2 regions of the Streptococcus dentasini genome follow, and region 2 is predicted to be linked to the other one. Evidence: riboswitches for the same ligand, from Rfam matches in the RefSeq annotation. Region 2 holds a riboswitch; the other holds the start of a gene.
The links. A riboswitch is a leader RNA that binds a small molecule or an ion and turns the genes downstream of it on or off. The one in region 2 is predicted to bind FMN.
Positions count from the first base shown of each region.

Region 1 (7,040 bases), on a different contig from region 2:
TTTTTCTGCAGGAACTTTTTCTGCAGCATCGGGTGACGGTTGTAAAAATGAAAACATAAGCTGCCTCCTATAAGAGAACTAGGGGCCGATTCGCTTTAATAAAATGTTAGACAGGAAAATAGAGGAGCGGCGCCGTGCGCCAGCACACAAGGAGTGTTCTCTAATGCCCCGAGGAAATTAGGCCCTTGTCCGTTTCATCACAAGAAAGTATCAATCCTTATTCCCTTTACCCACTTTAATCGGGGGCAATTAGAGATTTAGGATTCCACCCTCTAGGATGTATGCGCCCTCATTATAGTGCCTGCCATTGCTTTTTGCAACCGTCTTTAAAAAATTTTAAGCAAACGGAAATATTCTATTTTTTATCAGAGTCAAGCTAGGCTGGAATCGGTTATACTTAAAGTTAATCTCATCGAACTAAGCAAGACTTTAAGAAAATCGAAAATCTGCTAAGGCTGAATTTTTTATGTCAAATCCTATGAGACAGATCCTCACTACCGCCTGAAAAAAGCAGGTTTTTAAATTTTTATAGCGCTAACTAGAATTTTTTAAAAAAAACGAAGCGCTTCTATCGCTTACTGCAGCCGCTATCAGCGGTCTGCTATAGGCAGCTTAGTAACTGAGAGTAAGCCTATCAGATCTGATACTCATCAATAGAAAGACTTATTATCCAGATTCTTAAAGAGTATAATAAGCAAAAACAGTTAAATCATCATGATTAGAGCTGCCTTTTGCTTTCAGATAAAAAAAGACAGGTGCAGGGATTAGAACTGCACCTATCTAAAATTTTATCATTTTTGTTTACTTTTAAAACGCCACTCGAAGCGCACTTCATCATAGAAGGGATATCCCAAACAAAGCACACCATAACCCAAAACAAAGCCAGCGATGACATCCGTAGGATAATGAACTCCCAGATAAATTCGCGATAAGCCAACCAAGAAGATGAGCAAGGCTAACAAGGCTTCTGCCAAGCGACGCTGGTTTCGGGATTGAATGCGCTGGTGGGCAATAATCAAAAGACTGCCCAAGATGAGGATAATCCCCATAGAATGACCGCTTGGGAAAGAGTAACCATCAGCCACCACTAAATGTGACAGACTAGGACGCGGGCGTTGGTAGATATTCTTAAAAAGGGCAATACCTATACCCGCTAAAATCCCATTAAACAGAACCAAGCCAGCTTCTGCATACCACTTTTTCCAGATAAAAATGACTAGTGAAGCAAGAACGAGAAACCCCTGTACTGGCGTATCTCCTAAAACCGTTACCCAGCGAAAGAAAGCTGTTAGCGGGGCTGGTAGATGACCGCGGATAGCCGACTGCAGACTGCGGTCAAACCCTTGCAGCAATCTGGGGTCAAACTTAACAATGTAACCTAAAATAACGAAAATCAGAGCTGCAAAACTAGCTCGAATAAAAAACTTTTGTCTGTTATGCATGATATTATTATAGCATAGCCTCTATAATTTTGCGATGACAGGTTTAATAGCCAAGTAAATCACAAAGAAACTGATGGAAAAAATCGCTCCCTGCAGGATATTAAAGGGGACCACCATACCAAAGAGATAGTTACTCAGGCCTAATGTCGCTCTAATATCAAAATGAGCAAATTTAGCATAAAGAGGAACAGCGTAAATGTAATTAAGCAGGACCATGGCTACCGTCAGAAGCAGGGTTCCAATAACTGAGGCACTTAAATAAGAAGAGAGGGTCTGCTGCTTTTTCCAAATTACAGATAGTGCTAATATAAAAAGGCACAAGGCAATATAATTCATAGGCAGTCCAACTAAGGTCCCGACGCCCCCATTATTTAAAATCAGCTTTAAGAGGGTACGCAGGGTTAAAACCATCAGCGCACTTTTACCATCAAATATGGCTAAAGCTAGGAGAACAGGTAAGATTGAAAAATCAAACTGCAAAAAATCAGCTCCCGGTATCAAGGGAAACTGCAGGTACATTAGGATGAATGAAACTGCAGATAAAACAGCAATGTAGACCAATCGCCGGGTCTTAAGACGGCTTGTTGACATAAAAAATTCCTCCAATTTTTTCAAATTGAAGGAGGCGAAGTATTTCGATAGACAAAAGTTAACCAGCCTAGATCGGCAGCTCTTTTTGTATAGCAAAAACTTGTCTCCTCCCATCCAGACTATACTGTCGGTTGTGGAATTACACCACATCAGCCCTTAGAGGCTCGCGGACTCTTGTTTCCTAACAGAAAACAAACACCGCCGGTCGGGAATCACACCCTGCCCTGAAGACAAATTAAGTATATAAAAATTCCTGTTAGAGTGCAAGCCCTTAGTTTTGCTAGTTATAATATAGAGCTTTATTCGATTTAATTTTTAAATCTTGCCATACTTTTTTATGAATATGCTACTAGGCAAATTGAGCTTTCTCAAATTTTAAAGCAGTTCCATCTCTTATCATCCCTACCTTTTGCAATAATTATCTTAACACAAAAAAGCTGGGCAAAGGTACGTCCAGTATCCCTGAATAAACTTCTGGCCCAGTGGTTGTCAGTGGAGTCTGGGACAAAAGTCCAGACTCAATCAGGAAATAAAGTTTGCAAAGTAAGTATCAAAAACGGGCTGGGGAGAGACCGTTTCAGGTTACCACTTTAAAATTAGGGAGTGATGAGAATCAAAATTTTCAATTTTTGGGTTGATCCCACTCCCTCTTTAGCTATTTTAGTTTATCTGTTTCATACCTATGGACTAATTCTAAGCCAGAAAAATGTTGTTGGCGAAGTGCCTCATAAACAATCATACAGACGGTGTTAGAAAGGTTGAGACTGCGAACATGTTCATCATTCATCGGAATGCGAATAGCCTGCTCAGGGTGATGACGCATGAATGCCTCAGGCAAGCCCTTATCCTCACGGCCAAATAGAAAATAGTGCTGCTTGTTATCATTGTAGGAAAGATCCGAATAGGTCTTCTGAGCAAACTTCGAGACCAGATGAAGGCTGCCCTGACACTGCGCTGCAAACTCCTCTAAACTGTCATAAAAACGAATGTCCAATTTATCCCAATAATCCAAGCCTGCTCGCTTCATCTTGCGATCGTCAATAGGAAATCCCATAGGACGAATAATATGCAGGGGGCTGTTGGTAGCTGCGCAGGTCCGAGCGATATTTCCTGTATTTGCTGGGATCTGGGGTTCGAAAAGAACGATATGATTGCGCCCCTTCGTTTCCTGATAAGTTTCTTGAATAAATGGTTCTACTGCCATATTAACCTCTTTACTACAAAAAAATAACCACGCTGCTCGGAGTCAAGCTCAGCAAGCAACATGGTTGGTGGTGGCTCATTAACTTAAATCATAACAGGTTTGATTTAAACTAACGAATCCTTACGACTAGTATAACACTATTAGCAAAGTTGTCAACAGGTTTAGCGGAAAAGTATATGTCTTATTTTTGAGAAACCTCTGAAAATCCAATAATATCAATGAAAAAGCAACAAAATATTTTTTCTGAAACTTATCACAAAAAAGTCGGAAACAAGGCTTCTTTGCTTCTATCGGTAGTATAAATGTCCGCCTACTGGTGGTAGTTTTTGATTTCTTTGACCTCTTTTTTAAAGGGTGAGCAGCCGCTTCTCCTTCTGTTTAAGTTCCGTTTGCTGCATTACCAAATCGCCAAACGATTCTTGCACCTGATGAACTTTTGTATTTAATTTCTTCAATTCCTCATCAGCAGCAACCAACTGTCAAACAATGTAAGGATTTGCATCTTTTTACAGATTTGACGCCAGATTTTTAAACTTTGTGTTTAGTTGGTATTATTTTGCAAAAAAAGGGTGCATTTTAGGAAAAAAAAGAGTATGATAGTATACTAGTTTAAAGCGTTTTTCGCTAAGTTTCTAACCGAACCTAGAGTTAAAAAGCACAAGAAAAAACACCTTTGTTTAAGGCTTAGCTTTTGCAGATATGATTGCCTTGAAATACGGACTTTTCTTGAGTCTATACTAGTGTCAATCACCCTTTTTCTTAGCTTTGATGCTCTTTGTATCTTGTAAAAAAGGAAAAATCATGAAAGTTATTGTTGTCGGCGGAGGTAAAGTTGGTACCGCCCTTTGTCGCTCATTAGTTGAAGAAAAACACGATGTTACTCTCATTGAGGAAAAAGAAGAGGTCCTTAATCGTGTCAGCAGACGGCTTGATATTATGGGAATTGTCGGAAACGGCGCTAATTTTAAAATTTTAGAGCAAGCCGATGTGCAACACTGTGATATCTTTGTAGCCATTACCAATCAGGATGAGGTAAACATGATTTCAGCCGTTTTAGCCAAGAAAATGGGAGCTAAAGAGACCATCGTCCGCGTGCGTAATCCTGAGTATTCCAACACCTACTTCAAGGATCATAATTTCCTCGGATTTTCTATGGTGGTCAATCCTGAACTGCTAGCTGCCCGTTATATCGCTAACAGTGTAGATTTCCCAGGCGCCCTCTCTGTCGAGCATTTTGTCAACGGACGAGTTATGCTGATGGAGTTTAAAATCACTGAAGGCAGCCGCTTGTGCAACCTCTCTTTGGATCAATTTCGGCACAAGTTCGGCAATATTTTAGTCTGTGCTATCAAACGCGGTGATGAGATTATTATCCCTGATGGTGATGATACCCTATTAACTGGCGATAAAATTTTTGTAACAGGTGATCGTGTTGAGATGATCCTCTTCCATAACTTTGTCAAAAATAAAGTTATCCGCAATATGATGATTATTGGAGCCGGTCGTATTACTTACTATCTCCTCAATATCTTGCGCAATACTAAAATGAAACTCAAAGTGATTGAAATCACCGAAAACCGCAGCCAATTCTTTAGTCAGGAATTTCCTGATGTTCCTATTGTCTTAGGTGATGGTACGGCTAAAAATACTTTGGTCGAGGAAGGTGTTGAAAACTACGATGCTGTAGCAACCTTGACTGGGGTTGATGAGGAAAATATTATTTCTTCCATGTTCCTCAACACTCTAGGAATCGGGAAAAATATTACCAAAGTCAACCGAACCAGTCTGCTGGAAATCATTGATACCGATGGGTTCTCCAGTATTGTTACTCCTAAATCTATTGCCGTTGACAGTATGATGCACTTTATCCGCGGTCGCGTTAATGCGCAAGAATCGTCAACTCTTGATGCTGTTCACCATATTGCCAATGGTCATATTGAAACCTTGCAGTTTGAAATTCGGGAAAAAAATAAAATCGCTGGCAAACAGCTGGCTGATGTTCAGCTGAAGAAGGGGGTACTAGTGGCTGCTATTATCCGTAACAACAAGCCTATATTCCCAACGGGACAGGATACTTACGAAGTCGGTGATAAGATTATTGTCGTGACCTTGTTGCCCAATATCACTCACATCTATGATTTATTAACGAAGTGAGGTAACTTAGCATGAATCGTTCTATGATCCGTTATCTCTTAGCAAAATTGCTGCTTATTGAGGCTGGCTTGCTCCTTGTCCCTTTAATAGTTGCTTCTATCTATCATGAAGATACACGCGTCTTCGTCAGTATCCTAGCAACCATGGGAATTCTCGGTTTTTTGGGCCTGACTGGCAGCCTTTTCAAGCCTAAAAACTACCGTATCTACACTAAAGAAGGACTTTTAATTGTTGCTCTCTGCTGGATTCTCTGGTCCTTCTTTGGAGCCTTGCCTTTTGTCTTTTCCGGACAGATCCCAAGTATTATTGATGCCTTCTTTGAAATCAGTTCAGGATTCACAACGACTGGGGCCACTATCCTGCCTGATGTTAGTGTCCTTTCGCATTCCCTCCTCTTTTGGCGGAGTTTTACTCACCTAATCGGTGGTATGGGAGTGCTGGTTTTCGCCTTAGCTATTATAGAAAATTCAAAAAATGCCCACCTTGAAGTTATGCGGGCTGAAGTTCCAGGGCCAGTTTTTGGTAAAGTCGTTTCTAAGCTAAAAAATACAGCGCAAATTCTCTATATTATCTATCTGGCCATGTTTCTCATATTCGCCATCATTCTCTGGATGGCTGGTATGCCTCTCTATGACAGCCTTGTCACTGCAATGGGCGGAGCAGGAACAGGCGGTTTTGCGGTTTATAATGACAGTATGGCTCATTATCACAGCAGCTTAATTACCCTTATTGTTTCAATCGGGACCTTAATTTTTGGCGTTAACTTTAATCTCTACTACTTTTTGCTTATTAGAAAATTCAAGATGTTCTTCAGGGATGAAGAACTAAGAACTTACTTGGGCATTGTCGCTCTTGCTACGGGCTTAATTTTCTTCAATACCTTTAGTTTGTATGATTCATGGGCTAAGGGACTAGAGTACTCCTTCTTTGAAGTGGCAAATGTTATGACCACAACAGGTTTTGGAATTACTGACCTGACCAAGTGGCCGCTGTTTTCACAGACAATTCTATTGATTTTGATGTTTATTGGAGGTTCTGCCGGTTCTACAGCAGGCGGTTTTAAGGTTATGCGTTCGCTTATCCTTGCCAAAATGTCAAAAAATCAAATTCTCAAGACGCTCTATCCTAATCGCGTCATGTCCCTTCATATCAATCGAGCACCCTTGGACAAATCAACTCAACACAGTATTTTAAAATACTTGGCTGTTTATTTAATGATTTTCCTAGGCTTGATCCTAGTTCTCAGTATTGATCATAATCAATTTATTGTCGTAGTCAGTGCTGCAGCTTCTACCTTTAATAATATCGGACCAATGCTAGGAACTGCAGATACCTTCAATATTTTCAGTCCCTGGGCCAAGCTGCTCATGGCTTTTGCCATGATTGCCGGTCGCTTGGAAATCTATCCTGTCCTTTTGCTCTTCATTCCAAAGACATGGTCGAAATACTAGCATTGATTGTCATCTGTATTTCCCGCTTATAATTTAATAAGGAGACATTCAAGGCTTAACTTGAAATTGAAATAGATCTATTTTTCTTAGAATGAATACTGAGTTATAAAAAAGATTGGCACCTATATTAGAGGTGTCAATCCTTTTTTATATATCCGTCAGAGGGGTGGCTTCATCCGGTGATGTATCTAGAACTTG
Region 1 covers NZ_JBRUHS010000002.1:71,068-78,107, forward strand. The annotation lists gene ACVR1G_RS01810 (MFS transporter) at 1-57, opposite strand, end outside; gene ACVR1G_RS01815 (phosphatase PAP2 family protein) at 792-1,442, opposite strand; gene ACVR1G_RS01820 (ECF transporter S component) at 1,464-2,033, opposite strand; FMN riboswitch at 2,132-2,269, opposite strand; gene ACVR1G_RS01825 (tRNA (cytidine(34)-2'-O)-methyltransferase) at 2,689-3,237, opposite strand; gene trkA (Trk system potassium transporter TrkA) at 4,039-5,391, shown strand; gene ACVR1G_RS01835 (TrkH family potassium uptake protein) at 5,403-6,842, shown strand; gene walJ (exodeoxyribonuclease WalJ) at 6,990-7,040, opposite strand, start outside.
Region 1: another riboswitch for FMN. It lies ahead of ACVR1G_RS01820 (ECF transporter S component); the one in region 2 lies ahead of ACVR1G_RS08785 (ECF transporter S component).

Region 2 (7,040 bases):
GTCTTGTTAAGGGAAGTATTACAAACCAAGGATGGTATAAAGAAGTATTTAGGACGGTTGCGGTTGGTCTTGTGGCAACCTTGGTTGCCTATTATATTGGTTATCTCTTGGGTGGTTTGGTTTAGGAGAGCTAGTTGTAAGAGAGGCACTAAGCAGCTGGCTAAGGGATTTGCTTTAATCGCACTGGAAGGGACTTATTGGTTGCAATTGATAGTTTGGTATAGTTGACAGGATAATTTTTAATCACCTTCGGAGGGTGGTTTTATTTTATTTCTGACCCTTGACAAAAATTGGTATAGACCATATACTAATAGTAAGGAGGGATAGCGATGAATATTAAGATAGTTGCTTCACAGGAAGATGGCGCTCAATATGCCTTAGGCTTGGTAAAAGAAAAATTAGCACAAGGTGCCAGAGTCTTGGGCCTAGCGACAGGGAGTTCACCAGAGGCTTTCTACAAAGCGTTAGCTGCCAGTGACCTTGACCTATCACAGGTGACCTCTATTAATTTGGATGAGTATGTTGGTCTGGCCCCTGAGGATCCGAGATCCTATCATTATTTTATGAAAGATCAACTCTTTGATCACAAGAATGTAAAAGAGCATTTTCTGCCAGATGGCCAAGCGGAAAATTTGGAAGCGGCAGCGGCGGATTATGAGGACTTGATCGCTGATCATGGTATTGATATACAGATTTTAGGTATCGGTCGCAATGGACACATTGGTTTTAATGAACCAGGAACACCATTTAACAGTAGGACACATGTGGTTGATTTAACACCAAGTACGATTGAGGCTAATAGTCGATTTTTTGCAAGGCCAGAGGATGTGCCAACTCAGGCGGTCTCAATGGGAATTGCTTCTATCATGTCAGCTAAGAGCATTATTCTTTTTGCCTATAGTCAAGATAAAGCGGAGGCAGTCTCGCAGATGATCAATGGGCCAGTGACTGAAGCCTTACCAGCCAGCGTTCTACAGGAACATCCGGATGTTACCGTCATTTTGGATCAAGAAGCTGCCTGTAAGTTATGAGACAAAAGTAAGGAGCTGCCTAAGCTCCTTTTGTGTTACAATGAATGTATGCGATTAGATAAACTATTAGGTCAGGCGGGTTTTGGCTCTAGAAATCACGTTAAGAAATTGATTCGCAGTCTACAGGTGCGTGTGGATGGCCAGCTAGCGCGTTCTGACAGCCTCAATGTCGATCCCAGCCTGCAGACCATTACAGTGTCAGGTCAACAGCTCAGTCATTCTCAAGACACTTATTATATTCTCAATAAACCCAGGGGTGTGGTGTCAGCGGTAAAAGATACCCAGTACCAGACGGTCATTGATTTAATTACTCCTGGTGACCGTAAGGAAGGTCTCTACCCCGTTGGCCGTTTGGATCGCGACACGGAAGGGCTGGTTCTTATCACCAACAATGGTCCCCTAGGATTTCGTCTGCTCCATCCCAAGCACCACGTGGACAAAACCTATTATGTGGAGGTTAACGACCAGCTTTTTTCTGATGCGCCTGCTTTTTTTGACAAGGGCATCGCTTTTTTAGAGGGTAGAGTTTGTAAGCCAGCTAAACTACAAATTATCAGCTCTAGTTCAGAGCTCAGCAGAGCTTATATTACCATTTCGGAAGGTAAGTTTCATCAGGTCAAGAAAATGTTCCTAGCCTATGGTGTTAAAGTTACCTATCTCAGTCGTATTTTCTTTGGTCCTTTTGAGCTGGGAGATCTACCTGTGGGTTCTTATCGGAAACCAACAGTTGCTGAAAAAGGGTTATTAAAACGATACTTGGATTAAAAGAGGGAGAGAGGAGGTAGCTGGATATTAAACCGTGGTAACAGGTGTATCACAGTCTTGCATCTCAGAGTCTTTCTAATTATTGTTGTGTTGATGACAATTATATCTCTCTGGGGAATTTGCATATCCTCAACTAGCTAACTTCATTTTGGAATTTTCAAATTCTTCAAAAAACCAGCCTACACTCTCAAATCAGTTGACAGACTAATACACCTGTGTTAGAATGGCGGCGTTAATAATTCTTCGGGGTCAGGTGAGAGTCCTAACCGGCGGTATAGTCCGCGAGCCATAAGGCATGAACTGGTGTAATTCCAGTACCGACAGTATAGTCTGGATGAGAGAAGAATTTAGCTGAAAGACCTCCTTAGTACTTGGAAACAGTTAAAAGGAGTTTATTTGCTAAGTCTCAAAAAAACCTCGCATTTCATTTTGAAGTGCGCTTTTTTTATCATATAGCTATTTCAATCTAAGCAGTCCCAGTGTTAGTCGGCCAGCCTTGTTTTCGCATCAGTGAAGCAGTTTTCAATGTAAGCTCAACAGTGCTAGCGATACTTTGAGAATTAAGCAATGGCAGATTCTTTGGAGATAGTTTCACCTATTTTTGAGTGACGAAAGAGTCTTTTGATTATTGCCTTGGGTAGAATGATGGTATTTTTACTGGATGGATGAAAAAGGGTTTCTCATAAAATTTTCCCATGATTGTTGACGCATCTAGAAAGGAGGATTTTATGAAAAATCCGAAAATAAAATATGTCACCTACACGGCCATGTTTGCAGCTATCGCAGGCGTCCTGATGTCTCTTGAAATTTCGGTTCCCTTCATGCCTGTCTTCTACAAGGTTGACTTTTCAGATGTTCCTACGATCATTGCAACCTTTCTTTTAGGCCCTACGTCAGGTTTGATTATCGAGGTTCTAAAGATTCTGATCAAACTTTTTACCGTCGGTAGCAATAGCATGTATATCGGTGAGTTCGCCAATTTAATTTCGGCTGTCTTCTTTGTCTATCCTCTGGGCTTGATTTTTAAAAAGAAAGGTAAGACTTTAAAAGCAGCAGTTTTAGCTCTCTTGGCAACGATTGTGATCAAGACCCTGTCTGCTACAGCTATCAATCTCTTTGTTAGCCTGCCCTTGTATGCCAAAGCTGTAGGAATTGATTTGGAAAGTTTAGCCAAGTCTTTTGGTTCTATTAACCCAGCCATTTCCAACTTGACTAGCTTTATTCTTTTGGCGACGGTTCCCTTCAACATAGTCAAGGTTAGCTTGAACGGAGCAATTGCTTACCTTTTATACAAACGCTTTATCTATAAGATAAGTAAAGGAGATAAAAATGGCTAGATATTATCGTGAATTAACAAGGCTTGATATGGAGGTGCTTAATAAAGAAGAGACAATTGTTATGATTCCTCTTGGAGCCATTGAACAGCACGGCAATCATGCCCCACTGGGGACAGATGATTTGATTGCTGAGAAAATGGCTAATTTGATTCTACAGGAAGTCAACCAGATTGACGAGAATTTTCCGCTCTTGATCCTTCCCAATATTTCTATTGGTTTGAGCACCGAGCATGCCAATTTCTGTGGCAGCCTTACCTTTTCGACAGAGACCTACTACCATATGCTGAAAGAAATCATAGAGTCTCTCTACCACCACGGATTTAGAAAAATAGCCCTCCTCTCTTGTCATGGCGGAAATACCCCCATTGCTAATCTTCTCAGTCGAGAACTGCGCCATTCACATGATTTGGATATTTTTATTTTTAATTTTGGGGCATTTGATGATCCGCGCGTACAAGCGACAATTTCCGAAGGAAATACCTTCGATTTTCACGGTGGAGAGATGGAGACATCTATGGTCATGGCTATAGATGAAGACTTGGTTAAACTTGATAGAGTGCTTGCAGGACAAGCTACGGGGTACGTCTTTGATAGTAAGCTAAAGGAGTGCAACATCAATTTGAACTGGATCGCTGAAGATTTTATAGATAAGGACGGTAATCCAATTGGTATCGGTGGAGATCCTTCTGGTGCAAGTCCAGAAAAAGGGCAGATTATTTTTGCTGTCAATATTGAAAAAATGGTTGAGGGATTAAAATATATAGCTGGTTATTGAGGGGAGCATCTAAATTATTTACCCCTTCTAAGTTTATAGACTTCTCTCTTTCAATAGACTTGTTCAGTAACCAAAAGATACATTAAACTCATAAAAACATATACAAGAAAACTCCAAGGTTTGACTCATAAAATTTCTTCAGGTAAATGCTTTTGTTCAAGGCGATTTTACTGAAAATTTTATGAGTTCTTTTAATTGTACTGTACTTATATTGTAAATTCTAGAACTAGATTAAATTAGGTTATGGTTTATCCTAGTATCATATTTGTTATTGATGTTAGTAAACCCGAACACCCTTTGTTTTCTACCCATTACTATGATAGTACAGGGATTAGATTTAAGTCTGATAGCAGGAAGGGTTAATAATTGAGCTGTATCAAATTTGATAATTATTTATCTCCTCACAAAGTGTCCTTGTTTTGGGTCCTTTCTCCACTCTTTTTGGCATTAATTGTCATTAGAATGTCGTTCATTGTTCTATACAAAAAGTGAACAATTGATTTATAATTTTGTGGAAGGAGAAAAAGATGCGAAAGGTAATTTTATTAACAGGTGCTTCTTCGGGAATCGGCTACCTAGCAGCACAAGGTCTGGCAAGAGCGGGACATAGGGTTTATGGTGGCGCCAGACGCTTGGAAAAATTGGAAGAGTTAAAGCAAGATGGTGTCCGGCCGCTTTATCTTGATCTTACCAATGAACAAACCATTAAACAGGCCCTTGCAGTGGTTATTCAAGCAGAAGGCAGGCTTGATGTCTTGATTAACAATGCTGGCTATGCTGCTTTTGGTGCGGTTGAAGATGTTGCTCTTGAGGAAGTTAGAAAGCAATTTGAAGTCAATCTTTTTGGTCTGGCTTGTTTAACTCAGGAAGCTCTTCCTTATATGCGAGCTCAGAAATCGGGGCGCATTATCAATATCTCTTCAATAGGTGGCCGCATCACTACCATTATGGGTTCTTGGTATCATGCCTCTAAGTATGCCCTTGAAGCCTTATCCGATGGCCTTCGTATGGAAACAAAAGCATTTGGAATTGAGACGGTGATTATTGAGCCAGCCAGTATTAAAACACCTTGGAGCCAGATTGCTGTAGAAAATCTAAGAATCTCTGCAGTTGGAGGGGCCTATGAAAAGATGGCCAAAAAGGTCTCCCAAAGTATTGCAAGAATGTATGCAGGCCGATTGGTTTCTGAGCCTGACCTTGTAGCAAGAAGGATTGTCAAAATTGTCAATGCCAAACGAGTTAAACCGCGTTACCTCGTTGGTAGGGGCGCTAAAACTATTGTTTTTCTTCACGCAATCTTGCCTGCTGGGGTATTTGACTGGCTGGTTGTTAAGAGTTTGACTTGAGGTTAATATTTTTAGACAATAAGATTATGAAACTTATTATCACTAAACAATTTCAGATCTTCTTAAAAGAATTAGGAATAGACATTAGGCTGATCTTACAAAAAGCACAGTTGCCAAACAAACTTTGGCAGGAAGAGCTGACTTATAGCGCTCAGGATTATTATCACTTTATAGCGACTTTGGATAAGCAAATTACAGATGAAGCCCTATTAGCATTGAGCAATATTGACAATATTAAAATGTTTGTACCAGCCCTTTTTGCTGCTTTATCAAGTCCAGATGGTTTGACAGCCCTACAGCGCTTCTCAAAATATAAAAGTTTGATTGGTCCAGTAAAGGTAGAGATTCATGAAAGAGACGATGAAGTTGCTGTAAGCTATGCCTATCTATCATTACACTCGCCGCTTCCTCGCATGTTACTGCTGCAGGAGCAGTTGCTACTTTTAAGTATTTTACGGACAGGAACAGGAGCGTCAGTTCTTCCCCGCAGGGTCAGTTCGCCTTATGATTACGGAGCGGTTATTGAGAATGAGGTAGGCATCCTCCCACAAAAATCACAAGGGAACTTCTTGGTGCTATCTAAAGCAGATCTTGAAAAACCTTTTATCACTGAGAACAATGTCATGTGGCATTATTTGGAACCGAGTCTTAATCGGCAGCTAGCTCAGGAGGAAAAAAGCAGCAGGCATTTCACACAGACGCTTCAAAACGAATTGCTGTCGGCTATCCCCAGCGGTCAGTTCTCCCTTACTGCCGTAGCTGAGAGGCTTGGCCTTAGCGCCAGGACACTGCAGCGCCAATTAGCTGCTGAAAAGACGACATTTAAGGAAGAGGTTCTACGTATACAGAAATCAATGGCCTTTTCTTATCTTGATTTATCCATGTCGGTTGATGAGATCGCTTATCTCGTAGGTTACTCAGAAACTTCCAGCTTTCTGCGTGCTTTTAAAAACTGGACCGGCAAAACGTTCAAACAGTACAGAGAAACTAACCGATCGAAGGAGGAGAGATAATGACCCCAACCTTATTTGCTTTTCTTGCGCTCATGCTTTTTATGGTTCATGAGTTTGAAGAGATTCTTTTAGTCTGTCCATGGATTGCGAAGAAAAAGAGTGATCCAAAGTTTACTAATGAAATCTTTGTCGCTGGCAGAGCACATTATCCTTCAACAGAAACAATAGCCGCTAGCATTTTGGAGGAATTTGTTTTAGCTAGTCTGATTTTGCTTGCAGGTATTCTTTTTAAATTACCAGAGTTAGTGCTGGCGATTACGCTGGGACATACTGTTCATCTTTTATCCCATATCAGTCAGGCCATCCGATTTCGAACTTGGGTTCCTGGCAGCATGACTGCAGTTTTCACCATGCCTTTGCTTATCTTCAGTATCTTTCTGTTTTGTCTGAACAATCCCCTTCATTGGCTATTGTTGTTGGTCATCACCCCGCTTATTTTTACAGCCCTCATCGCCAACCTTGTTTTTCTGCATCGGCAGGCTGAACAGGTTGAAAAATTCCTACACTCGTAAATAATGTATCTCAGTTCCTCTATCCTGCATCTTGGTTGATGCGGGATTTTTTGGTAGAAAAGCTGTGCTATAATGAAAACTATGAAATTACGAATTGAACAGGATGCCAGCTTCAAGGAGTTGGAAGTCAGCTTAAAATATAGTGACAAAAATAGGCTGGTTGAGCGGATTTTAACATTTTTGGAAAGTGTCGATAAGCAAATCAGCTGTTATGAGGATGGGGTTGAGTATTTGGTCAATCTTTCGGATATTTACTATATT
Region 2 covers NZ_JBRUHS010000011.1:58,169-65,208, forward strand. The annotation lists gene ACVR1G_RS08770 (VIT1/CCC1 transporter family protein) at 1-125, shown strand, start outside; gene nagB (glucosamine-6-phosphate deaminase) at 330-1,031, shown strand; gene ACVR1G_RS08780 (pseudouridine synthase) at 1,080-1,796, shown strand; FMN riboswitch at 2,032-2,146, shown strand; gene ACVR1G_RS08785 (ECF transporter S component) at 2,525-3,133, shown strand; gene ACVR1G_RS08790 (creatininase family protein) at 3,126-3,908, shown strand; gene ACVR1G_RS08795 (oxidoreductase) at 4,436-5,254, shown strand; gene ACVR1G_RS08800 (AraC family transcriptional regulator) at 5,281-6,267, shown strand; gene ACVR1G_RS08805 (HXXEE domain-containing protein) at 6,267-6,779, shown strand; gene ACVR1G_RS08810 (LytTR family DNA-binding domain-containing protein) at 6,852-7,040, shown strand, end outside.